DNA from 4 places in the Micromonospora sp. NPDC050397 genome. Region 3 is predicted to be linked to each of the others. Evidence: riboswitches for the same ligand, from Rfam matches in the RefSeq annotation. Region 3 holds a riboswitch; each other region holds the start of a gene.

Evidence for each region. Region 3 has a riboswitch for cobalamin ahead of cobN (cobaltochelatase subunit CobN). Riboswitches for the same ligand answer to the same signal wherever they lie in the genome.
Region 1: it holds a riboswitch for cobalamin, as region 3 does, so the genes downstream of both, ACI2K4_RS29040 (ribonucleoside-diphosphate reductase subunit alpha) here and cobN (cobaltochelatase subunit CobN) in region 3, are expected to answer to the same signal.
Region 2: it holds a riboswitch for cobalamin, as region 3 does, so the genes downstream of both, metE (5-methyltetrahydropteroyltriglutamate--homocysteine S-methyltransferase) here and cobN (cobaltochelatase subunit CobN) in region 3, are expected to answer to the same signal.
Region 4: it holds a riboswitch for cobalamin, as region 3 does, so the genes downstream of both, bluB (5,6-dimethylbenzimidazole synthase) here and cobN (cobaltochelatase subunit CobN) in region 3, are expected to answer to the same signal.

What each region holds. Positions count from the first base shown of each region.
Region 1 covers NZ_JBJDPS010000013.1:602-7,726, forward strand. Annotated here, with positions in the region: gene def (peptide deformylase) at 1-107, shown strand, start outside; gene tsaD (tRNA (adenosine(37)-N6)-threonylcarbamoyltransferase complex transferase subunit TsaD) at 104-1,141, shown strand; gene ACI2K4_RS29025 (hypothetical protein) at 1,758-3,032, shown strand; gene ACI2K4_RS29030 (hypothetical protein) at 3,112-3,663, shown strand; gene ACI2K4_RS29035 (HoxN/HupN/NixA family nickel/cobalt transporter) at 3,614-4,633, shown strand; cobalamin riboswitch at 4,924-5,136, shown strand; partial or broken gene ACI2K4_RS29040 (ribonucleoside-diphosphate reductase subunit alpha) at 5,271-7,125, shown strand, end outside.
Region 2 covers NZ_JBJDPS010000013.1:8,415-15,088, reverse strand. Annotated here, with positions in the region: gene ACI2K4_RS29065 (prenyltransferase/squalene oxidase repeat-containing protein) at 1-1,273, shown strand, start outside; gene ACI2K4_RS29060 (glycine hydroxymethyltransferase) at 1,351-2,772, opposite strand; gene metE (5-methyltetrahydropteroyltriglutamate--homocysteine S-methyltransferase) at 2,824-5,064, opposite strand; cobalamin riboswitch at 5,177-5,388, opposite strand; gene ACI2K4_RS29050 (hypothetical protein) at 5,497-5,799, shown strand; gene ACI2K4_RS29045 (ribonucleotide-diphosphate reductase subunit beta) at 5,777-6,674, opposite strand, start outside.
Region 3 covers NZ_JBJDPS010000007.1:264,168-271,773, reverse strand. Annotated here, with positions in the region: gene cobN (cobaltochelatase subunit CobN) at 1-2,003, opposite strand, end outside; cobalamin riboswitch at 2,127-2,249, opposite strand; gene cobG (precorrin-3B synthase) at 2,350-3,618, shown strand; gene ACI2K4_RS24325 (precorrin-8X methylmutase) at 3,615-4,241, shown strand; gene ACI2K4_RS24320 (precorrin-2 C(20)-methyltransferase) at 4,265-5,836, shown strand; gene ACI2K4_RS24315 (hypothetical protein) at 5,853-6,233, opposite strand; gene ACI2K4_RS24310 (DUF397 domain-containing protein) at 6,381-6,572, shown strand; gene ACI2K4_RS24305 (geranylgeranyl reductase family protein) at 6,654-7,606, shown strand, end outside.
Region 4 covers NZ_JBJDPS010000021.1:67,224-74,829, reverse strand. Annotated here, with positions in the region: gene ACI2K4_RS33755 (tetratricopeptide repeat protein) at 1-246, shown strand, start outside; gene ACI2K4_RS33750 (homogentisate 1,2-dioxygenase) at 413-1,582, opposite strand; gene ACI2K4_RS33745 (hypothetical protein) at 1,678-2,568, shown strand; gene fahA (fumarylacetoacetase) at 2,565-3,767, shown strand; gene ACI2K4_RS33735 (DUF397 domain-containing protein) at 3,963-4,166, shown strand; gene ACI2K4_RS33730 (methyltransferase domain-containing protein) at 4,444-5,286, shown strand; gene bluB (5,6-dimethylbenzimidazole synthase) at 5,320-5,937, opposite strand; cobalamin riboswitch at 6,046-6,246, opposite strand; gene ACI2K4_RS33720 (SRPBCC family protein) at 6,398-6,907, shown strand; gene ACI2K4_RS33715 (PQQ-binding-like beta-propeller repeat protein) at 6,961-7,606, shown strand, end outside.

The sequences.
Region 1 (7,125 bases), on a different contig from region 3:
TCGCCTACGTCGACCGGCTCCCGATCAAGCAGCGCAAGCAGATCCTGATCGCCAGCGCCGAACACCCGGGCGTGGGCGTCGGGGTGGAGCAGGACAGCACACTGTGACGGTCGTCCTCGGCATCGAGACATCCTGCGACGAGACCGGTGTCGGGATCGTCGCCGACGGAGTGCTGCTCGGCGACGCGCTCGCCACGAGCATGGACGAACACGCCCGCTTCGGCGGAGTCGTACCCGAGATCGCCGCCCGCGCCCACCTGCACGCGATCACACCGATGGTCGAACACGCGCTGCACCAGGCCGGGATCGGTTTCGCCGACATCGGCGCGGTCGCCGCCACCGCCGGACCCGGACTCGCCACCGCCGTCCAGGTCGGCCTCGCCGCCGGCAAGGCGTACGCGCTCAGCCTCGGCGTACCGCTCTACGGCGTACACCACCTCGCCGGGCACGCCGCGGTCGACGTACTCGAACACGGGCCCCTCCCCCAGCGCTGCGTCGCGCTCATCGTCTCCGGTGGGCACACGTCGCTCCTGCTGATCGGCGACCTCGCCCGAGACCCGGTCATGCACCTCGGCGACACGGTCGACGACGCCGCCGGGGAGGCGTTCGACAAGGTCGCCCGCCTGCTCGGCCTGCCCTATCCCGGCGGACCGGCGATCGACCAGGTCGCCCGCGACGGGAACCCGAACGCGATCCTGTTCCCCCGCCCGATGACCGGACCGCACGACCCGCCCTACCGGTTCTCGTTCTCCGGTCTGAAAACCGCCGTCGCCCGCTGGGTCGAACAGCATCGTGACCTGCCGCTACCGGTCGCGGATGTCGCCGCCTCGTTCCAGGAGGCCGTCGCCGACACCCTCACCCGCAAGGCCGTCGCCGCCTGCCGGGACCACCACGTCGACACCCTGCTCCTCGTCGGTGGAGTCGCCGCGAACAGCCGGGTCCGTGCTCTCGCCGAACAGCGATGCATGGCCGCCGGCATCCGCCTGCGGGTGCCGTCAACCCGTCTCTGCACCGACAACGGGGCCATGATCGCCGCGGTTGGAGACCTGCTCGTCCGCGCGGACGCCACCCCGAGCCAGCTCGACCTCGGTGCGGACCCGTCCGCGATCCTCCGCAGGGCTCTGCTCCACGGCCCCGGGTAGGCATCTCACCCACCTGCGTGGTGTCGGCCGATGAGCCCGAGGCGCCTACCTGCCGGCGTCCCCGAGAACCGGGGCATCAGGGCGGACCGGCGCCGGATCACGACACCCGCTCCCGAAGCCAGCGGCGCCGGCCTGAGCATCGTGATCCGGTCCAGTTACACGCACACTCGGCCATACCAACCGTGCGGCCGTCAGCAGGGCGTGTGGGTCGCACACCCTGGTCCGGACACGAACGGCACCGAGCGCAGGTGGACGTCACCTACCCGGCCGGCGTGACTCGGCACCCGCGCGGTTCGTTGACCTCCACCGACGACCACGGTGCCACTGTTGCAAAGTAGTGGCAATAGCCCAGGGGCGGCTTTAAGAGAGGTCACCCCCTCCCTTCATCCGCCGGCAAACTACTCGCCTTCACGCCGACGCTTCCGACGATCGCCCCTCTTCCCGCTCGCGACCGAACGTCAACGAGGGACTCTTCCGGCACCGCTGATTGGTCCGCGCACCAGAGGACTGGTGTCGAAGCAACACCGAACAGCGGGGGTACCGACGTGACGTCGTAGCGACCGTGGGTTACGGTCCGAGGTGGACGCGGGCTCGAATGGGGCCGAGGAGGCAGCTCATGCAGCGGACCGAGTGCGCACTGCTCGTCATCATGGGTTCCGGTGAGACAAGCCCGACCATGGTCAGTGTCCACCGCGCAGTGGTCGACCAGTTGCCGTCGGACCGACCGAACGCGGTGCTGCTCGAGACGCCGTACGGCTTTCAGGAAAATGTCGCCGACATCTCCGCTCGCGCGCAGCACTACTTTCACGACAGTGTCGGGTTACGGGTGTCGGTCGCGCCGGGCATGCGCGGTCGAGCACCCGCGGGGTCGGATGCCGATCGGGGCTTGGCCATGGTGCGGACCGCAGACTGGCTCTTCTCCGGTCCGGGAAGCCCCTCCTACGCCCTCGACCAGTGGCACCGTCAACCAGTCGCCGCCGCCCTGGCCGAGCGGGTACGACGTCCGCGAGGGGCGACCGTGTTCGCCTCCGCAGCCGCCGCCACGATGGGGTATCTCGCCGTTCCGGTCTACGAAATCTACAAGGTCGGAGCCGCACCGCACTGGCGCGAAGGGCTCGACCTGCTCGCCGGGCTCGACCTCAAGGTGGTGGTGATACCCCACTACAACAACACGGAGGGCGGCACCCACGACACCCGCTACTCGTACCTCGGCGAACGGCGCCTCACCGTCCTCGAACAGGACCTGTCCGACGACGCGGCCATCCTCGGTGTGGACGAACACACCGCGGTGGTTCTCGACCTGCTCAGCGGCGACGTGGAAATCACCGGCCGAGGTGGCATGACAGTACGCCGCGCCGGCCGCAGCCACGTACTACCGGCCGGTGCCACCCTGACTCTGACCGAGCTGCGCGCGCTAACCCGCGGCGACCTACGCGCGCCGACGGCGACCAGCCGGGTCCCGGTCCAACCCTCGCGGGCAGCGCAACCACTACCCCTGCCAGACGTGACACTGGACTGCGAGCGGCGCTTCGAGGTAGCCCGACTGGCCGGGGCAGCCGACGACATGGTGGCGGTGATTCTCGACCTCGAGGAGACGATCCGCGTCTGGGCGGCGGACACCGACGAGGACGAAGGCACGACCCAGGCTCGCGCCGTGCTGCGAAGCCTCATCGTCCGGCTCGGCCACGCCGCCGCCGTGGGCCTCCGAGACCCACACGAACTGCTTCGCCCCCTGGTGGAACCGCTCCTTCGCGTACGCGACCAGCTCCGCGCGGAGCAGGCGTACCAGGCTGCGGACGGCATCCGTGCTGCTCTGACAGCCGCCGGACTGGTCGTCAACGACACCGAGGCCGGCACGGGATGGGAGGTGGCCGCATCCGCTGAGGGCTGAACGGTCCCGCTCGGTTCTCGGCGGAGTGAATCTCCGGGACCCACCGAGATCGGAACGACCCTCTTCCTAAGCTGATCAGGTGCCATCGTCACCGCGCATCGCCGCCGCACCGACGACGACCGTTGTTGTCGAGGTGCTCCTGATCAGTGCCGACCTGGATGGCCTGCGGTTTCGCGTCATCTCCGCACCCCTGCGGGGTGAACATCCCGATGCCGTGGCGCGGTCGCTGGCCGAGCTGCCGTCGGGGCATCCCGACGGGCTCCTGCACTCCACCTCGTGGCGCTTCGCCGACCGTCACCTCATCGTCACCTACGTCGCTCTACCCGACCCCCGGCCGGGTGCCGCGACGACGCCGGTCGCACCCGCACCGGTGCTCGGCTCCGACGATCCCCTCGCCCCCTCCCCCACCGAGATCCGCCCCCTGGACGTCGCGGTGCACGCCTGCCGTCACCTCGCCTTCCTTCGCCAGACCGATGCCACCGTCGCGACCGCCGCCGCTGCGGCACCCCGAATCTGGCGGCACGTCGCCGAGTTCACCCCGGTTGTGGCGGAAATGCTTGCCCCGAACACAATCCCGTCGGGTGTCCGCTCCGGTGGACCATCGGGCGTCGGGGCAGTGGCCACACGCTGACCAGCGGGTATCCACCGATGAATCGCGCCTGGGCGTCACCGCCTACACCCTCGGCGTGCGGCACGCCTTCGACGCCGACCACATCGCCGAGATCGACAACACCACTCGCAAGCTGATGACCGACGGCCAGCAACCCGTCTCGGTCGGATTCTGGTTCTCCCTCGGTCACTCCGACGTCGTGTTCGGGCTCTGCTTCCTGCTCGGGATCGGCGTACGGGCGCTCGCCGGACAGGTACAGGACGACTCCTCGGCACTACAGACCGCGACCGGGGTGATCGGCACCACCGTCTCCGGCGTCTTCCTCTACCTCATCGGCATCCTCAACCTGGTGGTGCTCGTCGGTGTGATCAGGGTCTTTCGCCGGATGCGGCACGGCGCCTACGACGAGGCGGCCCTGGAACAGCAGCCCAACAACCGGGGCCTGATGAACCGGATCCTGGCCGGAGCGACCCGCGCGGTCACCCGCCCCTGGCAGATGTACCCGATCGGGCTGCTCTTCGGACTCGGCTTCGACACCGCCACCGAGGTCTCCCTCCTCGTCCTCGCCGGCGGCGCCGCCGCCTTCAGCCTGCCCTGGTACGCGGTGCCGACCCTGCCGATTCTCTTCGCCGCCGGAATGAGCCTGCTCAGCACCATCGACGGCTACCTCATGATCCACGCCTACGGCTGGGCGTTCGCCAAACCCGTCCGCAAGGTCTACTACAACATCACCCTGACCGGGCTTTCCGTCGCGGTGGCGCTCATGATCGGCATCATCGAACTCATCTCGATCCTGACCGACAAGCTCGACATCCAACATGGTCCGCTCGCGGCGATCGGCAACCTCAATCTCAACCTCGTCGGGTACGTCATCGTCGGACTCTTCGCGCTGACCTGGGTCGCCGCCCTCACCATCTGGCGCGTGGCCCGCATCGAGGGCAAACGGAACGCCGATCTCGACGGATCTGCACCCGTCGCTGACCCAGGGTGAACCTTCGAGGCGAAACGAGACCGTACAGCGGTAGCGCGGCACCGGTAGCCGAGGTTCCCGTGGGCGGCCCGTCACGAGCTCAGCCAGGACCACCGTCGTCTGATCGGGCACGGCTTCGACTTCAGCGGCGCGCTCGTTCGAGACATGCCGGCCGCCCCGTGTTCGGCCAACGCTCTGCACCGTACGCCGTCGGGACCGGGAGGCATCACCCGGGGCACCATGTGGTGACGGTGCGCCGCGACACGCCCGACACGACATCTGGTGTTGCCGATTCAGCCTGGCGCCCATATATGGTGTCTCTCGCAGCTGGTTCGACCGCCGCTCCGCGCGGTGGCCGAGGCAAGAGGGAACCCGGTGTGAGTCCGGGACTGCCCCGCAGCGGTGAGTGGGAACGACCGCCGTCACACAGCACTGGACCCGTACTGGGTCTGGGAAGCGATGGCCAGTAGGTACGAGTACGACGCCCGCGAGTCCGAAGACCTGCCAGCGCGCCGCACGCGACGCGTGTGGCGGTCGAAGGTCGCGTGGGACGGCCGACGCCATCAGCCGGTCCGTCGTGGCAGGCACGCCGTCAGGCGAACAGTGGCGTTCCCCCTGCGCGTCCGTCGACCTCGTGGACAGGCATGAGGAGGGGGACATGACGCCAACACGGGAGCAGGGTCTGCTCGAACAGGCGGTACCGGAACAGCGCCGGCACGTGATGCAGGTCCGTAAGCGCAACGGCGACACCGAGCCAGTCGACGTGAACAAGATTGTCCGCGCGGTGGAGCGCTGGGTCGGAGACCTGGACGAGGTGGATCCGCTGCGGGTGGCGACGAAGACGATCAGCGGCCTGTACGACGGGGCGACCACCGCTGAGCTGGACAAGCTGTCGATCCAGACCGCCGCGGAGTTGATTGGCGAGGAGCCGCAGTACTCGAAGCTCGCGGCGCGGTTGCTGGCCGCGTACGTGGACAAGGAGGTTCGTGGGCAGGGCGTGGCCAGCTTCAGTCAGTCGATTCGCCACGCGCACCAGCTCGGGTTGATCGGGGACGACACGGCCGAGTTCGTCGCGCGTAATGCCCGCAAGCTGGACGATGCCGTGGACCCGGAAGGGGGATCTGCGGTTCGAGTACTTCGGGCTGCGTACGGTCGCGGACCGGTACCTGCTGCGGCATCCGGAGTCCCGCCTGGTGGTGGAGACGCCGCAGTACTGGCTGTTGCGCGTGGCCTGCGGCCTGTCGCAGACACCGGGTGAGGCGATCGGTTTCTACCGGCTGATGTCGAGCCTGGCCTATCTGCCGAGTTCACCGACGTTGTTCAACTCCGGCACCCGGCACACGCAGATGTCGTCGTGTTTCCTGGTCGACTCCCCACGTGACGAGCTCGATTCGATCTACGAGCGCTACCACCAGGTTGCGAAGCTGTCGAAGTTTTCCGGCGGTATCGGCATCTCGTGGTCGCGGGTACGTGGTCGCGGTGCGTTGATCCGGGGTACGAACGGCCGGTCGAACGGCATCGTGCCGTTCCTCAAGACGCTCGACGCCGGGGTGGCGGCGGTGAACCAGGGCGGTCGACGCAAGGGCGCGGCCTGCGTCTACCTGGAGCCGTGGCACCCGGACATCGAGGAGTTCCTGGAACTGCGGGACAACACCGGCGAGGAGTCCCGGCGTACGCACAACCTCAACGTGGCCAACTGGGTGCCGGACGAGTTCATGCGGCGAGTCGAGGCCGACGGCGACTGGTCGCTGATCGACCCGTCCGACGCCCCCGAGTTGCCCGACCTTTTCGGCGAGGCCTTCGACGAGGCGTACCGGGCGGCCGAGAAGAAGGCCGTCAAGACGGTCAAGGCCCGGGACCTGTACGGGCGGATGATGCGGACCCTGGCGCAGACCGGCAACGGGTGGATGACGTTCAAGGACGCCTCGAACCGACTGTCGAACCAGACCGGCGCTCCGGGCAACACCATCCACCTGTCGAACCTGTGCACCGAGATCCTGGAGGTGAACAGCGACACCGAGACCGCCGTGTGCAACCTGGGCTCGATCAACCTCGGCGAGCACATAACCATCGATGGCGTCGACTGGGAGAAGCTGCGGTCCACGGTACGGACGGCGGTGGTGTTCCTCGACCGGGTGATCGACATCAACTTTTACCCGGCCGAGCAGGCGGCGGCGTCCAATCCGCGCTGGCGGCCGGTCGGCCTCGGCCTGATGGGTCTACAGGACGCGTTCTTCACGCTGCGCCTGCCGTTCGACTCGGCCGAGGCAAAGGAGCTGTCCACCCGGGTGCAGGAGGAGGTCTTCCTGACCGCACTCGAAACCTCTGCCGGGCTCGCCGAGCGGTTCGGCCCGCACCCCTCGTACGCCGAAACCCGTGCCGCCCGCGGCGAGCTGCACCCCGACCTGTGGGGTGCGGAGCCCGCCCAGGTCGAACGGTGGGCCGCGCTGCGCGCGGTGATCGCCACCCACGGTCTGCGGAACTCGCTGCTGGTCGCGATCGCACCGACCGCG
Region 2 (6,674 bases), on a different contig from region 3:
CCTCAAGACGTTGCAGGCCGCCGACGGAAGCTTCGCCAGCAGCGGCCTGTCCAACGAGTGGGCCTTCAGCGCCTTCGCCGCCGCCGGTACGGCCGCCGTCGACATCGCCCCCGGAGACGACGTCACCAAGAACGCGCGGACGGTCTACCGCAACCAACTCTCCGCACCGTCCTGGCCCGGCGCCTCCCCGGTCGTCACCGACTACGAGCGAGCAGCGTTGAACGCGTACGCCGCCGGCATCGACCCGGCACGAGTATCGTCCGGTCAGAACCTGATCGCAAAGATCGCCTCCTACTGGCAGCCCAGCGCACCCGGTTACTACGGCCCACCCGCGAACTTCAACGGCACCGTCTTCGCCCTGCTCGCCCTCGCCGGCGGCAAGACCCAAGCCGGAGCGCCGCGGGTGCCGCAAAGCCTGCTCAACGCCTCGGTCACCGTCGTCCGCGCCAACCAGCACACCGACGGCGGCTGGAATTTCAGCCAGGCCGCCGGAAATCCGGCCCAACTCGCCGCGCCGAGTGACATCGACATGACCGGGGCGACCATGGCCGCGCTCTGCGCCAGCGGCGTCGCCAACACCGACAGCGCCGTCCAGGCCGGCAAGAACTTCCTCAAGAGCAAACTGATCAACGCCTCCGGCGCGTTCAACTCCATGTTCGGGGCCAACACCAACTCCAACGGCTGGGCCGTCTCCGGGCTCAACGCCTGCGGCATCCCCAGCCAGGGCATCGACTTCACCACCCCGGCCGGCAGGACACCCATCGACTTCCTGCGCGCGCAGCAGTTCACCCCGGGCGGCGGGTTCCGCTACCTGCCGTCCGACACCGCCCCACAGCCGTACGCGTCCATCGACGCCGTCCGTGCCATCTCCGGCGGCGGCTTCACCGCGACACCCCCGGTCCCGGTCACCGCCGGAGCGCCGCAATGGGTCGGCACCACCACCTTCACCAGCGGGCAGACCAGCACCCTGGCTCTGGTCATCGACACCGGCACCGGCAGCCCGAACGTCTGCTCGGTCAGCGTCACCCCGACCGGGTCCACCACCACCCTCGGCGCGGTACTCGACGCCGCCACCACCGCGGCCACCCCGACCGGCTGTGTCACCAGCCGGGCACCGACCTCCGGTACCGGAACCGTCACCTCGATCAACGGTGTCACCAACAGCGGCGCATCGACCTGGAAACTCAGCGTCGACGCGGGAGCGGCAGCTGCGGCTACCAGGGGGGCCACCATCAGCCTCGGTGACACCATCTCCCTGCGATACGGCAGCTAAACAGCATCTACCGTGTAGCCAGCACGGCGACCCGGGTGGCAGCCCTTTCTGAGAGGTGCCACCCGGGTCTGTCGTCCTCAGCCGAGGTCGACGCCGGGATAGAGCGGGAACGGGGCCAACAGATCCGCCGCCTGCTTGCTCACCTGGTCTGCCACGACGGGATCGATCTGGTACTTCGCCTTGGATCCTGCGCTCGGGGTGGTACTGCTCAGCACGGTGTGGATCAGATCGGCGATCTGATCCATCTCGGCGGCGCCGAGGCCCCGGCTGGTCAGGGCCGGGGTGCCGATACGGATGCCCGAGGTGTACCAGGCGCCGTTCGGGTCCTGAGGGATCGCGTTGCGGTTGGTGACCACACCACTGGCGAGCAGGGCCTGCTCGGCTTGGCGGCCGGTGAGGCCGAACGGGTGCACGTCGATCAGCACCAGGTGGTTGTCGGTGCCGCCGCTAACCAGTTGGATGCCGCGCCGTAGCAGCCCTTCGGCGAGGGCCTGACTGTTGGTGACGATCTGCTGGGCGTAGGTAGCGAACTCGGGCTGACGGGCCTCGGCGAAGGCGATCGCCTTCGCCGCCATGACATGGCTGAGCGGGCCGCCGAGCACCATCGGGCAGCCACGGTCGACCTGGTCGGCGAGTTCGGGCTGGGCGAGGACGGCACCGCCGCGCGGACCGCGGAGGCTCTTGTGCGTTGTCGTGGTGACGATGTGCGCGTGCTCGACGGGGTTGTAGTCGCCGGTGAAGACCTTTCCGGCTACCAGACCGGCGAAGTGCGCCATGTCGACCATGAGGGTCGCGCCGACCTCGTCGGCGATCTCGCGCATCGCCGCGAAGTCGACCTTGCGGGGGTACGCCGAGTAGCCGCCGACGATGATCAGCGGTTTGAACTCGCGGGCCGTTTCCCGCAGCGCCTGGTAGTCGATCCGCCCGCTGGACGGGTCGACGCCGTAGCTGCGCTGGTCGAACATTTTGCCGGAGATGTTGGGGCGGAAACCATGGGTGAGGTGGCCTCCGGCGTCGAGCGACATGCCGAGCATCCGCTGGTTGCCGAACGCGGCGCGCAGCTCGGCCCACTCGGCGCCGGTGAGGTCGTTGACCTGACGTTTTCCGAACTTCCTCAGGTGCGGGACCTCGACCCGGTCGGCCAGGATCGCCCAGTACGCGACCAGGTTGGCGTCGATGCCGGAGTGCGGCTGGACATACGCGTACGGCGCGCCGAACAGGGCCTTCGCGTGCTCGACCGCGACCGCCTCGACGGTGTCGACGTTCTGGCAGCCGGCGTAGAACCGGCGGCCGATGGCGCCCTCGGCGTACTTGTCGGACAGCCAGTTGCCCATCGCCAGCAGCACAGCCGGCGAGGCGTAGTTCTCGCTGGCGATTAGTTTCAGCGACTCGCGCTGGTCGCGCAGTTCGTTCACGATCGCGTCGGCGATCCGCGGCTCGACGGCGCGAACCGCCTCGATCGTGGAGCGGAAAGCAGTGGATTCGACGTTCAATGTCACTCCCGGGTCAAGCCGGGCGGGTCCGCTTCGAACCCGCCCGGCAAGGTGTTGTCAGTTTCCGCGCACCTCGGCGGCGGCCGCGACCAGGTGCCGCAGTGATGCCTCGACCTCGGAATAGCCGCGGGTCTTCAGACCGCAGTCAGGGTTGACCCAGAGTCGGCGGGCCGGGACGGCCGCGACGGCGCCGCGTAGCGCCTCGACCACCTCGTCGTGGGTCGGTACCCGGGGCGAGTGGATGTCCCACACGCCGGGTCCGACACCCCGGCGGTAGCCGATCGCGGCGAGGTCGTCGAGGACCTCCATCTTCGAGCGGGACGCCTCGATGCTGGTCACGTCCGCGTCCAGGGCGTCGATCGCGGTGATCACCTCACCGAACTCGGAGTAGCACAGGTGGGTGTGGATCTGGGTGTCGTCGGCGACCCCGCTGGTCGCCAGGCGGAACGCGCCCACCGCCCAGTCCAGGTAGGCCCTCTGATCAGCCTTACGCAGGGGCAGGGTTTCGCGTAGGGCTGGTTCGTCGACCTGGATGACCTTGATTCCGGCGGTCTCCAGGTCGTGGCACTCGTCGCGCAGGGCGAGTGCAACCTGATCTGCGGTGTCACCTCGGGGCTGGTCGACGCGGACGAATGACCAGGCGAGGATGGTGACGGGGCCGGTGAGCATGCCCTTGACCGGCCTGCTGGTCAATGACTGGGCGTAGGTGGACCATGCGACGGTCATCGGTGACCTGCGGGCCACGTCGCCGTAGATGATCGGCGGACGTACGCAGCGGGAGCCGTAGGACTGCACCCAGCCGTGATGGGTGGCGGCGAACCCGTCGAGTTGCTCGCCGAAGTACTGGACCATGTCGTTGCGCTCCGGCTCGCCGTGCACCAGCACGTCCAGCCCCAGCTCCTCCTGTAGCCGGATGACGTGCTCGACCTCGGCACGCATCCGCTCGGTGTAGCCAGCGTCGTCGAGAGTGCCGGCGCGCACTGCCGCGCGGGCCTTGCGCAGCTCGGCGGTCTGCGGGAAGGAGCCGATCGTGGTGGTCGGCAGCTCCGGCAGCCCCAGACGTTCCTGCTGGCTGGCGGCCCGGTCGGCGTAGTCGCCACGCTGCCGGTCCCCGGAGCCGAGCGCGGCGAGCCGCGCCCGCACGCCGTCGTGCCGCCACGCATCGGGGGCGGGTGGCAACGGTGCGGGCAGGTGCGCGGTGCCGTCGCGCAGCGCCCGTCCGAGCAGCACAACCTCGTCCACCTTCTGCCTGGCGAACGCGAGCCGCTCGTACAGGCGCGCGCCGAGGTGGGTCTCGACGGACAGGTCGACCGGAACATGCAGCAGCGAACAGGACGTGGACACCGCGACGTGGTCGGCCAGCCCGGCGACCGTCGCCCCGGCGGCGACGGCGGCACGCAGGTCCGTACGCCAGATGTTGTGGCCGTCGACCAGGCCGGCGACGATGGTCTTGCCACGCAGCGGACCGGCGGCGGCGAGCCGGTTGAGGTTATCCGGCCCGGCGACCAGGTCCAGACCGACCGCCTCGACCGGGGTTTTCAGTAGGGCAGGCAGGGCGTCGCCGAGCTCGCCGAAGTAGGTCGCGACAAAGATCTGCGGCCGGTGTTCGACTTCGCCGAGCCGGACGTAGGCACGGCGCAGGGCGTCGATCTCCTCCGGGCTGCGGTCGGCGACGTAGGCGGGCTCGTCCAACTGCACCCACGCCACACCCGCCTCGGCCAGCGCACCGAGGATTCCAACGTACGCCTCGACCAGGTCGTCGAGGCGGGCGAACGGATCGTCGCCCTTGGCCAGCAGCAGGAAGGTGGCCGGCCCGACCAGCACCGGGCGGGTCTTGATGCCCAGGTCAGCGGCTTCGGCGTACTCACGTAGCGCCTTTGCGGGGTTCGCGACAAAGGCGATGTCCGGCCCGATTTCCGGGACCAGGTAGTGGTAGTTGGTGTCGAACCACTTGGTCAGTTCGAGGGCCGGCTCGGCGTCGACCCCTCGGGCCATGGCGAAATAGGTGTCCAGCTCGGAGAGGCCGAGCCGGGCGAACCGGTCGGGGATCGCTCCGACGGCGACAGCGGTGTCGAGCACCTGGTCGTAGTAGGAGAAGGTGTTCGACGGGATCGAGTCGAGCCGGGCGTCGCGCAGTGTCCGCCAGACCTCGGCGCGGAGGGTGGTGGCGGTGTTTGCCAGGCTGTCGGCGTCGATGGTGCCGGCCCAGTATGCCTCGACGGCCTTCTTCAGCTCGCGGTTGGCACCGATGCGGGGATAGCCGAGCACGGTGCTTTGACCGAATGCGGTGGTGCTCACGGGGGGTCCTTCCCTCGAAGCGTCCGGCGGACACGGGAGGGGGAAGACAGGGTACGGCCACGTACCATCTCTCCGCCCTAGCCCTCCCGAGAGGCCGCTGGCGGCGCACACCGGCGGTGTGCGCAGCGCTGGCAGGTCTTCGGACTCGTGGGCATGACACAAGGTCGCCTACTGGCCGTCGCTTCCCAGACCTTACGGTCCAGTGCTTTGATGACGGCGGTCGTTCCCACTCACCGCTGCGGGGCAGTCCCGGTCTCACACCGGGTTCCCTCTTACGACGCCTTACCCTGACGGGTCGGGCGAACCAGCACCGCTCGCCATCGTACGGGGCGCGGGGCGGTTTACGGGCCAGGGTGTCCGAGGCGCGAGACGGTGTCTCAGCGTTGCGTGATTGACTTGACCTCCGATGTCCACCGCAGCGGAGGATGCCGCATGGGCCGCAAAATCGACCGCCGTACTGTGATCGTCGATGGCCGCGAGATGGTCGCGATAGCGCCTGCGGACTTCGAACGCCTGGACGCCTCCCGCCGGCAGGTGGGCGCGCGGGTCGCGCGCGTCGTGCGGTTACGCCAGGAGTTGCACGACGCTCATGCCCGCATCACGCGAGTCCGGGCCATCCTCACGGACGCTCAACCCGCCGAGTGCGTTTGTGATCGTCTCGCTGCTGTCCTGGGCGACGAGAGCGCCCAGGACAGCAGTCTGACTCACCCGATCAGAAGTCGTCGTCGAAGCTGACCGAGCCGCTCACCCCGACCTGGTAGGCCGACACCCGCCGCTCGAAGAAGTTTGACAGTTCCTGGACGTCCTGCAATTCCATGAACGCGAACGGGTTCTTGCTGCCGTACATCGGGTCGATGTTGAGCACGGCCAGGCGTCGGTCGGCGACGTGTTGCAGGTACTCCCGCATGTCTGTCAGCGACATCCCGGAAATGCCCTGTTCGAGCAGGTCGGCGGCGAACTGGACCTCGCATTCGACGGCCTCGGCCAGCATGTCCCTGACCTGCTGTTCCATGTCGGCGTCGAACAGGTCAGGCTCCTCGGCCCGCACGGTGTCGACGACGTCGAAAGCGAACGCCATGTGCATCGACTCGTCGCGGAACACCCAGTTGGTGCCGGAGGCGAGCCCGTGCAGCAGACCCCGGGAACGCAGGAAGTACACGTAGGCGAAGGCGCCGTAGAAGAACAGTCCCTCGATGCAGGCGGCGAAGCAGATCAGGTTGAGCAGGAACGCGCGCCGGTCCTCGCGGCTCCTCAGCTCCCTCAGTTCGAAAATGGAGTCGATCCACTTGAAGCAGAACTCGGCCTTGCGGGCGATCGACGGGATGTTTTCCACCGCCGCGAACGCGGCGAACCGTTCCTTCTCGTCCGGGACATACGTGTCGAGGAGGTTCAAATAGAACTGGACGTGCACGGCCTCCTCGAACAGTTGCCGGGACAGGTAGAGCCGGCCTTCCGGGGAGTTGACGTGCTGGTAGAGGTTGAGCACCAGATTGTTCGCGACAATGGTGTCGCCGGTGGCGAAAAGCGCTACCAGCCGGGACACCAGGTGCTGCTCGGCGGGGGAGAGCTTGGTCAGGTCGGCGAGGTCGGAGCCGAGGTCGACCTCCTCG
Region 3 (7,606 bases):
ACCCCGAGCACGTGCAGCCCGTCGCGGATCTGTACGTCCTTGACCTCGCAGAGCCAGCCGTCGACGTGCAGGATGAACTCGTCGAACTCGGCGTCGTGCGGCCGGTCGGCGAGGCCGAGATCGTGGTCGAGCTTGGCCGCCTGGATCAGGGTCCAGATCTGGGCCCGGATCGCCGGCAGCTTCGCCGGGTCCAGGGCGGCGATGTTCGAGTGTTCGTCGAGGAGCTGTTCCAGCCGGGCGATGTCGCCGTAGCTGTCGGCGCGGGCCATCGGCGGGATCAGGTGGTCGACCAGGGTGGCGTGCGCGCGACGCTTCGCCTGGGTGCCCTCACCGGGGTCGTTGACCAGGAACGGGTAGATCAGCGGCAGGTCGCCGAGGGCGGCGTCCGGCCCGCAGGCGGCGGACATGCCGAGCGTCTTGCCGGGCAGCCACTCCAGGTTGCCGTGCTTGCCGACGTGCACCACCGCGTGCGCGCCGAACTCGTCGGCCAGCCACCGGTAGGCGGCGAGGTAGTGGTGGCTCGGCGGCAGGTCGGGGTCGTGGTAGATGGCGACCGGGTTTTCGCCGAAGCCGCGTGGCGGCTGGACCATCACCACGGTGTTGCCGGCCCGCAGCGCGGCGAGCACGATCTCGCCCTCGGAGTCGCGCGAGGTGTCGACGAAGAGTTCACCCGGCGGCGGGCCCCAGTGCCGTTCCATTCCCTCGCGCAGCTCGGCCGGGAGGGTGTCGTACCAGGCCCGGTAGCGGCTGGCCGGGATTCGGATCGGGTTGCCCTCGAGCTGTTCCTCGGTGAGCCAGTTGAGATCCTGGCCACCGGCGGCGATCAGCCCGTGCACCAGGGCGTCGCCGTCACCGGCCGAGACACCTGGGAAGGCGTCCGGTCCGTCGGCGGGGCCGATGTCGTACCCCTGCTCGCGCATGGCGGTGAGCAGCCGGACCACGCTGGCCGGGGTGTCGAGGCCGACCGCGTTGCCGATCCGGGCGTGCTTGGTCGGGTACGCCGACAACATCAGCACGATCCGGCGCTCGGCCGGCGGGGTGTGCCGCAGCAGACCGTGCCGGACCGCGATACCGGCGACCCGGGCGGACCGCTCCGGGTCGGCGACGTACACGGTCAGCCCGTCGGCGTCGATCTCCTTGAACGAGAACGGCACGGTGATGATCCGGCCGTCGAACTCCGGGATGGCGACCTGGGTGGCGGTGTCGAGCGGGGAGAGCCCGTCGTCGTTCTCCGCCCAGACCGCGCGGCTGCTGGTCAGGCAGAGCCCCTGAAGGATCGGCACGTCCAGCGCGGCGAGCGCGCCGACGTCCCAGGCCTCGTCGTCGCCACCCGCACCGACCTCGGCCGGGCGGGTGCCACCGGCCGCGAGCACCGTCACGACCAGTGCGTCCGCCTCGCCGAGCGTCTCCAGCAGGGCGGGCGCGGGGCTGCGCAGCGAGGCGCAGTAGACCGGCAGCGGCCGACCGCCCGCGTCCTCGATCGCGGAGCAGAGCGTCTCCACGAAGGCGGTGTTGCCGGCCACGTGGTGGGCCCGGTAGTAGAGCACCGCGATCACCGGGCCGTCGGTGTGGCGTGACTCGCGCTCCAGCCGGCCCCACTCGGGTGTCGGCACCGGCGGCGCGAAGCCGTAACCGGTGAGCAGGACCGTGTCAGAGAGGAACCGGTGCAACTCGGTCAGGTTCGCCGGGCCGCCGTGCGCGAGGTAGGTGTGCGCCTGGGCGGCCACCCCGGCGGGCACCGTCGAATGGCCCATCAGCTCCGCGTCGGGGGCCTGCTCACCACCGAGCAGTACGACCGGCAGCGCCCCGGCCAGCAGCGCGTCGAGCCCTTCCTCCCAGGCCCGGTAGCCGCCGAGGATGCGTACCAGCACCAGGTCGACGCCGTCGAGCAGGGCGGGCAGCTCCTCGACCGAGGTGCGGGCCGGGTTGGCCAGCCGGAACTCGGCGCCACTGGCCCGGGCGCTGAGCAGGTCGGTGTCCGAGGTGGAGAGGAGCAGGATCATCGGGCACCGCACAGGGCGTGGCGAGACATGATGGTTCCTCCCTCGGGGTCCGCGCCCCGGGTTCGTCGGTTGCGGCCCGGTGCCGTCCCCGGTCGGGGGCGTACCGTGCCGCGCGGTGACCCGGAGTCTCCTGGCTCCCGGATCGTCGCTCGCCCCGGTCTTCCCGCCCGTGTGGGCCGTGACCGTGTCGGGGTCCGCTCCCCGGTAACAGTGGCGGGACCGCGCCGGGATCACACCGGCTTCCTCCACCTGTCGCCGCGTTCAGCGGCTCCCACTCTCACGAGTCCGACCCCGGTTCGTCAAGCCGCTCCCGGCCGGGCTGCTGGTGGGCCGTAGTATCCGCCGGGTGTGGTCACCACGAGGGCGGTCGGCACCGGACGCCTGTCCGGGGGCGCTGCGCGTACATGCCGCCGCCGACGGCAACCTGGCCCGGGTACGGGTGCCCGGTGGGCGCCTGCACCGCCGGCAGCTCGCCGTGCTCGGCGCGGCCACCGCTGACCTGGGTGACGGCGGACTGGAGCTGACCTCGCGGGGCAACGTCCAGCTCCGGGGCCTGGCGCCCGGTGCCGAACGGGAGTTGGCCGCCCGGCTCTGGGAGGCGGGCCTGCTCCCCTCCGAGACCCACGAGCGGGTACGCAACGTCATCGCCTCCACCCTCAGCGGCCGGACCGCCGGCGGCCGACTCGATGTCCGCCCGCTGGTCGACGAGCTGGACGAGGGGCTCTGCGCCGACCCGGCGCTGGCCGACCTGCCCGGCCGGTTCCTGTTCACCGTCGACGACGGCCGGGGCGACGTGACCGGCTTCGGCGCGGACGTGGGGCTGGTCGCCGTACCGACCGGTGGGCTGGCCGTGCTGCTCTCCGGCACCGACACCGGGGTACGCGTACCGCCGAGCGCCGCCGCCGGGGTCGCCCTGCTCGCCGCGCACGCCTTCCTCGCCGAGTACGCCGACCAGGGCGGCGGCGCGTGGCGGCTGACCGAACTAGACGACGGCGTACGGCGGGTGACCGCACGGTTGCGAGCCGCCCTCGACCCGGCGACGCTCCTGCCGCCGGGTGAGCCGGTCAGCACGACCACACCGACCCGTCCGGCGGTCGGTCGGGTCTCCCAGGTCGACGGGCGGGTGGCGCTGGTCCTGACGGTGCCGCTGGGTCGACTCACCGGGGCACAGGTCGCCGCACTCGAAACCGCGTCCGCCGACGGCTCCGGCGAGATCAACATCACTCCTTGGCGCACCGTCGTCGTGCCCGATCTGGGCACCGGAGAGGCTGGGCGCCGGTTGGCCGCGCTGACCGCCGAGGGTCTGGTGGCCGAGGCCACCGCCGGCTGGGTCGGGGTGACCGGCTGTGCCGGCCGTCCTGGGTGCGCGAAGGCGCTCGCCGACGTACGGACCGACGCGGGTCGGGTGCACGCGGCGGCGGGTCCGGAAGGCTCGGGCCTGCCGGTGCACTGGGTCGGCTGCGAACGGCGCTGCGGCCGACCGACGGACCGGCATGTCGAGGTGCTGGCCACCGACGAGGGTTACCAGGTCAGCCTGGACGGTCGATCGCGTTCGCGGTTGATGACGCTGGACGAGACCGCTGCCGCGATCGCGGCGGCACGGAGGGGTACGTGATCGACTACGTCCGCGACGGCGCGGAGATCTACCGCCGGTCGTTCGCCACGATCCGCGCCGAGGCGGACCTGACGGGCCTGCCCGCCGACGTCGCCACGGTGGTCGTACGCATGATCCACGCCTGCGGCATGGTCGACCTGCCGGCCGACATCGGCTACTCCCCCGACGTGGTCTCGGCCGCGCGCGCCGCGCTGCGCGGCGGTGCCCCGATCCTCTGCGACGCGGAGATGGTCGCCTCCGGCGTCACCCGCAGCCGGCTCCCCGCCGACAACGAGGTGATCTGCACGCTGCGCGACCCCTCGGTGCCCGACCTCGCCGCCGCGCTCGGCACCACCCGCAGCGCCGCCGCCCTGGACCTCTGGGGCGACCGGCTCGACGGTGCCGTGGTCGCCATCGGCAACGCGCCGACGGCCCTGTTCCGCCTGCTCGAAATGATCGACGCGGGCGCCGGGCGACCGGCCGCCGTGCTCGGCATCCCGGTCGGCTTCATCGGCGCCGCCGAGTCCAAGCAGGCCCTCGCCGAGCAGACCGCCGGGTTGCAGTACCTGGTCGTGCACGGCCGACGGGGTGGCAGCGCGATGACCGCGGCGGCGATCAACGCCATCGCCGACGAGAGAGAGTGACCAGCGTGGACGGCGGTACGCCGATGGACGGCACGGGACCGGGTCTCGCACCGGGGCGGCTCTACGGGGTGGGGCTCGGTCCGGGTGACCCGGAACTGGTCACGGTCAAGGCCGCCAGGCTGGTCGAACGCGCGGACGTGATCGCGTACCACAGCGCGCGGCACGGGCGCAGCGTCGCCCGGACGATCGCGGAGCCGTACCTGCGCGGCGGGCAGATCGAGGAGGCGCTGACCTACCCGGTCACCACGGAGAAGCCGGAGCACCCGGACGGCTACCGCGCGCAGATCGAGGAGTTCTACGCCGAGTGCGCGGCCCGGCTCGCCGCCCACCTGGACGCGGGACGGGACGTGGTGGTCCTCTGCGAGGGCGACCCGTTCTTCTACGGCTCGTACATGCACATGCACAAGCGGCTCGCCGGCCGCTACCCGACCGAGGTGGTGCCGGGCGTGACCTCGGTCAGCGCCGCCGCCGCCGTACTCGGGCGACCGCTGGTCGAGCGGGACGAGACGCTGACCGTCTTGCCCGGCACGCTGCCGACCGAGGTGCTGGCGGAACGGCTGGCGGGCACCGACTCGGCCGCGATCATGAAACTGGGCCGTACCTTCGGCAACGTCCGCGCGGCCCTCACCCAGGCCGGACGGCTGGAAGAAGCCTGGTACGTCGAACGCGCCACCACCGACCGGGAGCGCTCGGCCAGACTGGCGGAGGTGGAACCGGAGACGGTGCCGTACTTCTCGCTGGCGCTGCTGCCGAGCCGGGTGCACGAACGTACGCGGGCCGAGTTGGTCGGGGTTGACCTGCCGTCGTCACCGGCCCCGGCGTCGTCCGCCGAGTCCGCCTCCGGCGCGGTCGGTGAGGTCGTGGTGGTCGGGCTCGGGCCGGCCGGGCGGGAGTGGCTGACCCCGCAGGCGCGGGCCGCCCTGGATGCCGCCGAGGACCTGGTGGGATACACGACCTACCTGGACCGGGTGCCGGTCAACCCGCGCCAGCGCCGGCACGCCTCGGACAACCGGGTGGAGGCGGAACGGGCCGAGTTCGCCCTCGACCTGGCCCGGCGTGGTCGCCGGGTCGTGGTGGTCTCCTCCGGTGACCCGGGCGTCTTCGCGATGGCCGCCGCCGTGCTGGAGGTCGCGTCCGAGCCAAAGTGGACCGACATCCCGGTACGGGTGCTGCCGGGGCTGACCGCCGCGCAGGCGGTGGCGAGCCGGGTCGGCGCCCCGCTCGGGCACGACTACTGCGTGCTGTCGCTGTCGGACCGGCTCAAGCCGTGGGAGGTGATCGCGAAGCGGCTCTCCGCCGCCGCGAGTGCCGACCTGGCGATCGCGATCTACAACCCGGGGTCGAAGAGCCGTACCTGGCAGGTGGCGGCGGCGAAGGAGCTGCTGCTGGAGCACCGGTCGCCGGAGACCCCGGTGGTGCTCGGGCGGGACGTCGGCGGGCCGGGCGAACGGGTCCGGGTGGTACGCCTCGCGGACCTCGACCCGGCCGAGGTGGACATGCGTACGCTGCTGCTGGTCGGCTCGTCCACCACACGGGTGGTCGAGCGCGGCGCGGGTGACCGGGTGGTGTTCACGCCCAGGTGGTACCCGGCCTGACCGGCAGCCCGGCCGGTTATCGCGGCGCGGCCCGGAGCCGGGTGGTCCAGTAGGTCAGGTCGGATCGGTGTTCGACCAGGGTGACCGGCTCGCCGCAGGCCTGCTCGATCAGGTCGGCCACCTCGTCGAGGTCGCCCGGGTTGTGGTCCCAGTCCCCGTCGCGGTACATCCGCAACCCCACGTCGGTCCGGTCCCAGGAGATCACCTCGGCCGCCTCGGGCGGCACCAGCACCACCGTGTAACGGCCGGCCTCGACCTCCGCCTCGCTCGGCTCGGCCTGCTCCGGCCGTCCGCGCCGGAACCGCTCCAGCACCGAGGGGATCGGTCCCGGCGAGTCCGCCGGGTCGTACGGCTGCGACCAGGTCGGGACGTATCGGTTCGGTTTGACATCGGTCATCTGTACGCCTCCCAGCGGTGTTTTGCGTTCGGAACCTTCTTTCGGCGGGAGGCGGAGAGGCTCGGCGAGGTAGCCTTGAGCCCCGCCGAGTCGGTCGATTTCGTTGCGCGGATCGCAACGGAGCACGAGCGAGAGTGAGCCTTCCTGATGATCGTCACCGGCCTGTCAGCAGCCACCTGGCGCAAGTCCAGCCGTAGTGGCACGAACGCGGACTGCGTCGAGATCGCCGAACTGCCGCAGGCCGTCGCCGTACGTGACTCCAAGGACCCGTCCGGGCCGGTGCTCGCCTTCGATCGAACCGCATGGTCCAGCTTCGTCAGGGCCACCCCCTCGACGTAATCTCCGGTCAGCGGGCCAACCCTGTAACTAATCGATTACCACTGGCAATATGGAGCGGTGGGTCCAGCGCGGTTCGATGTCGTGGTAGCGGGTTCCGGTCCGGCCGGCGCCACCGCCGCGATCGTCGCCGCCCGGCGCGGCTGGCGCGTCGCACTGGTGGACCAACGTACGTTCCCCCGGGACAAGCCGTGCGGTGACGGGCTCGGACCCGGTGTCGCACAACTGCTGCGTACCCTCGATCTCGGTCACCTGCTCGCTGGCGAGAGCCCGGCCACCTCACTGACCGTGTACGGGCCGTCCGGTGCCGAACTGAACGCGGCCCTGACCGGCCTGGACGGGATGCCGACCGAGGGGTACGTGGTGCCCCGGGCCGACTTCGACCAGCGACTCCGGCTCGCCGCGCTCGACGCGGGCGCGCTCGACCTGAGCGGGCACAAGGTGACCGGCACCGGTCTGGCCGACGACTCGCGGTGGGTGTCGGTCCGGCGGGGCGGGCAGGAGCACCGACTCGACGCCGGACTCGTGGTCGCGGCGGACGGGGCGTACTCGGTGCTGCGGCGGGCGCTCGGCGCGGGTCGGCCCGGCGAGCGGACCACCGGGATCGCCATGCGCGCCTACGCCGACACCGACGCCTTCGACCCGGACGGGCCACTGGGACTACGCATGATCTTCGAGTGGTCGAAGGAACTGCTGCCGGCGTACGGGTGGGTCTTCCCCAACGGCAAGGGGCTGGCCAACGTCGGCGTGGGCGTCATGGTCACCGAACTCCGGCGGCGCTCACTCGACCTGCGGCGGGTCCTGGACGGCTTCGCCGACTCCTGCCGACGTCGCGGGATCGAACTGGGCGACCTGTACGCGCACCGCGCGCACCACCTACCGCTGGCCCGACGGATACCACGACTCGCCCACCGGCGAGCGGTCCTGATCGGCGACGCCGCCTCGATGATCAACCCGCTGAGCGGCGAGGGCATCGTGTACGGCATGAACGCGGCCTATCGGGTGGTGGGCGGCCTGCCCGACGATCCTCGGGAGGC
Region 4 (7,606 bases), on a different contig from region 3:
GTGGTCGGTGGGGTGCTGGTGTGGCGGTTCGCCTCGGCGGTGCCGGGGCTGGTCAGGACGACCCTGCCGGCGCTGATGAGCCAGGACCGGACGCTGGCCCTGTCCGTCTACGCCGCCCTGGCCGGGCCGGCGTTCATCCTGCTGTACGCCCTGGTCGGCACCCCCTGGCCGCTGGTGCTGGCGATCGTGGCGACCGCCGTGGCCGAACTCGCCGTGCTGCGCCGTTACGGCCCCGCGTCGAACTGACCGGGCCGCCGGTGGACCGGCACCGGCACGCCGGTCCGGGATTCGCACCCCCGGCCGGGACCCGCACGCCCACAGGGAAGGCGTGCCCACTCCCGCGCGGACGGGCACGCTTTCCGTGTCGACGTACGGATCCCGGGCGCCACGGCGTGGATCCGGGCGTACCGGCTCAGAGCGTGCGGCCGGCCCAGGTCCACGCGTACGCCGGGTCCTCGACGGTCAGTGCCGGGTCGCAGAGGTCCAGCGGACGGAAGGTGTCGACCATGACGGCGAGTTCGTCGAAGTGGTCGACGCCGATCGCACGCTCGGCCGCGCCCGGCTGGGGACCGTGGGTGAAACCGGCCGGGTGCAGCGAGATCGAGCCCTGCTCGATGCCGGAGCCGCGCCGCGCCTCGTAGTTGCCGCCGGTGTAGAAGAGCATCTCGTCCGAGTCGGTGTTGTGGTGGTTGTACGGCACCGGGATCGCCAGCGGGTGGTAGTCCACCTTGCGCGGGACGAACGAGCAGATCACGAAGTTCGGCCCCTGGAAGGTCTGGTGCACCGGCGGCGGCTGGTGCACCCGCCCGGTGATCGGCTCGAAGTCGTGGATGGAGAAGGCCCACGGGTAGAGGTGGCCGTCCCAGCCGACCACGTCGAACGGGTGGTTGGCGTAGACGTACCGGGTCCAGCCACGCCGGTGTTGGACGTACACCTCGACGTCGGACTGTTCGACCAGGAACGGCTCGGCCGGGCCGCGTACGTCACGTTCGCAGTAGGGGGAGTGCTCCAGGAACTGGCCCCGCGCCGAGAGGTAGCGCTTGGGCGGGCCGACGTGCCCGGTCGCCTCGATGGTGAGCAGGCGCAGCGGGTCCGGCGCGACCGGCACGATCCGGTGCACCACCGAGGTCGGGATGATCACGTAGTCGCCGGCGGTCACCCCGAGTACGCCGAAGGTCGACTCGATCCGGGCCGCGCCGGACTCGACGTACAGGCACTCGTCGCCGATGGCGTTGCGGTAGAGCGGGGACGGCCGGTCGGCGACCACGTACGAGATGCGTACGTCGTCGTTTGCCAACAGGTGCTGCCGCCCCAGCACCGGGTCGGCGCCGCCCGCGTCGAGCTTGTGGGTGCGCAGGTGCCGGGGCTTGAGCGGCAGGTTCGGCACCCGGGACCAGGCCGGCGGGGTGAACTCCTCGGCGGCCACGATCGCGGTCGGCGGGTAGCGGTGGTAGAGCAGCGACGAGTCGGAGGAGAAGCCCTCCTGGCCCATCAGCTCCTCGGCGTAGAGGCTCCCGTCGGGCTGCCGGAACTGGGTGTGGCGCTTACGGGGCAGCTCACCGACGCTGCGGTAGTACGGCACTTTGACCTCCGCATTTGTCCCATTCAGCGGCCGATGGTGTCCGATAATCGGACGCTGTTGTCCGTTAGTCGTAGCGTCCCGTAAGTTCTCTGTTCGTGTCAACGCAGGTGCCCCGGCTCTTCGCCGGCCTGGTCGACGACGCCGCCGTCTTCCCGCCCGGCAGCGCGTCGCTCGCCGACGCCCTGGTGGCCCACCGCGAGCACCGCACCGCCTGGTACGCCGACCTGGTCGGGCCGCTGCTGGTCCCGGCGTCGGCGCTGGCCCACCTGCCGGCGCTGCTGGAGCCCGGGGAGCGGATCGAGGTCGGGGTGATCGGCGACGTGCCGATCGGCCGACTGCCCGCGTTGCTCGGCGCGATCGACGACCGGTTGTGCCCACGCCAGTTGGAGGTGGCGGTCGGCAAGCGTGGCGAGGACCCCACCCCCGGACTGGCCGAACTCCTCGCCGTCCACGGCGACCTGCCGCCCGCCGCAACCGCTGGCCACAGCGGGTCACCGACGCTCGACCTGTACGCCGAAGTCCCGCTGACCTGGGGACTGCTCGCCGCACTGGACCGGATCGCGCGGGCGCGCGCGGCCGGGGCGCCGGTCGCGGCGAAGTTCCGCACCGGCGGGCTCGCCGCCGAACTCTTTCCCACCCCGGTCGAGCTGGCCGCGGTGATCCGCGCCTGCCGGGACCGGGCCCTGCCGTTCAAGCTCACCGCCGGCCTGCACCACGCGCTGCGCCACACCGACGCCGAGACCGGCTTCACCCATCACGGGTTCGTCAACGTGCTGGTCGCCACGGCTGCCGCCGCCGAGGGCGCCGAGGTGGCCGAGATCGCCGAGCTGCTGGCCAGCGGTGACCCGCTCCGGATGGTCGAGCCGGCCCGGGTCCGGCGGGAGCAGGCCCGGCCGCTCTGGCGCGGCTTCGGCTCGTGCAGCATCGACGAACCACTGACCGACCTGGCCCGGCTCGGGCTGATCAACCAGGGGGAGAGCACGTGAGCTGGGTCGAGGGCGCGGCGGGCTCGCCGTACGACGTACACAACCTGCCGTACGGGGTGTTCGCCCACGGCGACGTGCCGGCGCGGATCGGCGTACGGATCGGGGAGTATGTCCTCGACCTCGACGGCGCCGAGGCGGCCGGGCTGGTCCTGGCCGGGGGTGCGCTGCGTGAGCCCTCGCTGAACGCGTTCATGGCGCTCGGGCAGGCGCAGTGGGGCACGGTGCGCAAGCGGGTGGTCGAACTGCTCACCGACCCGGCACACCGGCCGGCGGTCGCCCCGCTGCTCCACCCGCTCGCCGAGGTCGACCTGCTGATGCCGTTCGCGGTGGGCGACTACGTCGACTTCTACTCCTCGGAGCAGCACGCGTCGAACGTGGGCCAGATCTTCCGTCCCGGCGAGCCGCCGCTGCTGCCGAACTGGAAACACCTGCCGATCGGTTACCACGGCCGGGCCGGCACCGTGGTCGTCTCCGGTACGCCCGTCGTCCGCCCGGCCGGACAACACTCCACTGGGGACGGACCCGGGTACGGGCCCTCGACGCGCCTGGACATCGAAGCCGAGGTCGGCTTCGTGATCGGGCTCGGCTCGGCGCTCGGCGACCGGGTGCCGGTCGAGGACTTCCGGGCGTACGTCTTCGGTGTGGTGCTGCTCAACGACTGGTCGGCGCGGGACCTGCAAGCCTGGGAGTACCGGCCGCTCGGCCCGTTCCTGGGCAAGTCGTTCGCCACCTCGATCTCACCCTGGGTGGTGCCGCTGGACGCCCTGGAGCACGCCTGGGTGCCGGCTCCGGAGCAGGACCCGCCGGTCCTGGAATACCTGCGCGACGAGCCGCACCTCGGTCTCGATTTGCGGCTCGCGGTCGACTGGAACGGCAGCCGGGTGAGCGAGCCACCGTTCGCCGGCATGTACTGGACCCCGGCTCAGCAGTTGGCCCATTTGACCGTCAACGGCGCCTCGGTGCGTGCGGGCGACCTCTACGCCTCCGGCACCGTCTCCGGCGTACGCCGCGACCAGGTCGGCTCGTTCCTGGAGCTGACCTGGGGCGGGGCCGAGCCGGTGGCACTCGCCGAGGGCGTGGCCCGTAGCTGGCTCGCCGACGGCGACACGGTCACCATCAGCGCTACCGCTGCCGGCCCCGACGGCCGCACCGTCGCCCTCGGCGAAGTGACCGGCACCGTACTTCCCGCGCGCCCCTGACCCCTACTTCGCCATCGTCTATCGATTGTGGAGCACCGTTGGTCGCGGTGCGATTGATCGAGTCGCACAGTCTGTGTGAGCGTGCCCCGCTGTAGTGGCGCATGTTGCATTCGGTAACGCGTTCGCTCCCTTCGCCGTGTAAGAATACCGGCGAACGCACTTTTATGTGCATAACTCGTCGTAAAGGGGTATAAAATGCAGATCGATCTCGCGCGCGCGTCGTGGCGTAAGAGCACCCGGTCGAACGACCAGGGCTGGTGCGTCGAGGTGGCCGACAACCTGGCCGGCGTGGTCGGGGTGCGTGACTCGAAGGACGTCACGGGACCGGTGCTCTCGTTCAGCCCGACCGACTGGTCCGCGTTCATCGGCGCGGCACGGGCCGGCTCCTTCGACGGCTGATTCAGACAACTCCATTCGCGTTTCCCGGGCGGCCCCGTCCAGCGATGACAGGTCGGGGCCGCCTCGCCAGGTCCGGCACCGGTTGCCGCCGGTCGTTGCCGGTCGGTCGCCGCGAGCCACGCACGGATCGGTGCGAAATTCACCCCCGTGACGCTTTTCTCGGCCGCCCGCTCACCGTTGCGGATGACCAGGCAAAACGATGCTTGCCGACCGGTGTGACGCAGGCAACGCGGGGATGGCTGTCGCGACGACCCGTCGGCAGAGCAGCCTTACCGACGTGACGGACGAAATCGCAGGTACCACATCCTTCAGTGACGTCGACGGGGCCGGGAACGAGCTCCAGACGAGCATGGTCGACTACCTCGAACGCATCGCCGCCTATCCGTCCATCCGGCAGGTGCGCGAGGTGGCCCGTGCCGCGCTGGACGCCTGGCCGGGTCAGCGACTGCTCGACGCGGGGGCCGGGGCGGGCGAGGTGGCCCGCGAACTCGCGAGGCTGGTCGGACCGGAGGGCGAGGTGGTCGCGGTCGACCGGTCGGAGTTCTTCGTGACGGCGGCGACCAGGCGGCACGACGGCAGCCGGGTCGAGTACCTCGTCGGAGACGTCACCGCGCTCGACCTGGCCGACGAGAGCTTCGACGGCGTACGGAGCGAGCGGGTGATGCAGCACCTCGCCGAGCCCGACCGCGCGGTGGCGGAGCTGGTACGCGTGCTGCGCCCCGGCGGACGACTGTGTCTGATCGACACGGACTGGGAGAGTCTTCTGCTGGACGGGATAGCGCCCGAGCTGATCGAGCGCATCCGGGGGAAGTTCTTCCAGTACGTCGCCACCCCCGAACAGCCGGACAAGTTCCGGATGGGCCGTACGCTGCGCCGCAGGCTGCTGGCGGCCGGACTCGACGAGGTGCGCGCCGAACCGATCACTGTCGCGGTGACCGACTTCGCGGAGGCCAACGCCATCGCCCCGATCTTCGACCGGGACGCGATCCGCAGGCTCGGGGCGGATCCGGCGCTGCTCGGCGCGGAATGGTTCGAAGCCGTCGACGCCTCGGTCGCCCGGGGTGACTTCCTCCTCGCGATCACGATTTGGGTGGTCAGCGGGGTCAAGCCGCTCGGTTGACGGCGCTACCCGGCCTCCGCGTCGAGAACCGGGTCAGCGGGCGGTCCACCGGTCGTGGTGGACCGCCTCGGAGAGTGGCCGTCGCCGACGCCAGCCGTGCCGCTCCAGGTCGGGGACCTGTTCGAGGTGGCTGACCGGGCCGAGGCAGAGCCAGGCCACCGGGCGGACCGTCGCCGGGATGCCCAGCAGGTCCCGCAGGAACTCCTCCCGGTAGAACGAGACCCAGCCGAGGCCGAGTCGCTCGGCGGTCGCGGCCAGCCAGAGGTTCTGGATCGCCAGGCAGACCGAGTAGAGGCCGGCGTCGGCGATCGAGTGACGCCCGAGCACCGCCGGGCCACCCCGCTCCGGGTCGTACGTGACCACCACCGACAGCGTCGACTCACGTACGCCGTCGATCTTGATCCGGGCGAACCGTGCCGCGGCCTCGCCGTCGAGGGTGGCCGCGAAACTCTCGCGCTCCCGCTCGACGTGCCGGTGGAACCGCTGACGCAGGTCGGGGTCGCGAACGAGGAGGAAATCCCAGGGCTGGGAGAGTCCGACGCTCGGCGCGGCGTGTGCCGCGGCCAGCACCCGGTGCAGCACCTCGTTCGGGATCGGGGCGCCGGTGAACTCGGCGCGCACGTCCCGACGGCGGTGGATGACCTGGTACAGCGCGGCGGCAAGATCCGTCCCGCCGATCGGGTCGGGTTCGGTTACCGGCACGGGTTGGGTGACGGGTTCGGTGTCCAAGGCAGGCTCCCGCTGCGCTCGTGCCCCGAAACGGGGCTCGTGACGCGAGGCCGGTCTTCGGACTCCCGGATCAGCGCTGGTCACCCGCCTTCCCAGCCCTCGTGGGCCAGTGGCCGCGTCTCGTACGCGTGGGTGGCAGCTCCCCGGTCACCGCGGCGGGCCCGTGCCGGATTCGCACCGGCTTCCCGATTCTCCCCGCGACCGCGGGGCACCTCGCAACGTTTGTGCCACCCGGGACCATAGCGGAGTCGTTCGCCCCGGCGTCACCGAGCCGTTCGCGACGTCACCCGCGTCACCTTCTTGTCGCCGCTCGCCGATCTTTGCGCTGGTCGGGCGCTCTCGCCCGTACGGTGGGTGTTCGGGGAAGGGCTCGGGGGGTGCGATGGCGACGGTGGCGGTGACCCGACTGGTGGAGGCGTCGGCCGACGAGTTGTGGCGGGTCTTCACCGACCTTCCGGGCCGAGACGGCTGGCTCTCCACCGTCACCGGGATCGAGGTGCTGACCCCGGGACCGGTCCGGCCCGGCACGACCTGGCGGGAGGGGCACCGGCTACCGGACGGGACCGGGCTGGTCGAGGAGTTCCGGGTGGAGGAGATGGTCGCGCCGCACCGGTTGACGGTCACCTCCGCCGGAGCGGGCGTCGACTACCGGACCGCGTACAGCTTCACGCCGGTCGACGGTCGGCGATGTCGGCGGGGCGGCTGGACGGCGGTCAGCGTGGTGCAGGAGGGCGTGGTCACCACGCCGTCCGGGCGGCTGATCGCGCTGCTCTTCGGCGGGCTGGCGGCCCGTACGGTCGAGAACGTGCTCCGCCGCGACCTGGCCGATCTCGCCGCCGCCGTCGGGGTGACCGGGCCGGGCCGTCGGGGTGACCCCGCCGCTGCCGCCTGACCTGCCAGGCGCCGGCCCGGACCGGATGGATAGGGTGCCGGCGGAGGTGCTGGATGCGATCCCGGAGCGGGGGAGTGGCTCGGCGTCGGCCGATCGTCGTCGCGATCGCGGCGTTGCTGGCCGTCGCGGCAGTCGCCGTGGTCGTCCACCGGGTGCTCGCCCCGGCGGAGGTGCTCACCACCGCCCGTACCGGATATCCGGCCCCGGTCAACGCGGCGACCGGTGTGGTCGGCACGCTCGCCTCCGCCCCGCTGATCGTGGACGGCCGGCTGCGGGTCTACGCCACCACCCGCCAGGTCCGCGCCGACCTGCCGGTGGACGCCCGGACCCGGCGTACGCCGTACTGGTCGTACCGGCGGTGGCCGGCCGAACTGATCGGCGTCGTGGCCAGCGGCACCACCGTGGTCAGCCGCTGGTCGGACGGGAACCTGGTCGCTCTCGACGCGCGTACGGGCCGGATCGTGTGGCGGGTCGACGGTCCACCGCCCGGACACGGGTACAACGGACGACGCACCGGAGCCAGCACCAACTACACCCCCGCCGGTCTCATCCCGGCGACCGGTCGGAGCGGCCGGGCGGTGCTGGTGGTGATCGGCGGCTCGGGAGTGCGTGGTCTGGACCTGGCCGACGGGCGGGAGCTGTGGCGGGTCGGCATCGACGGCTCCTGCCGGGCCGGCGCGCTCACCACCAGCGGCGGGC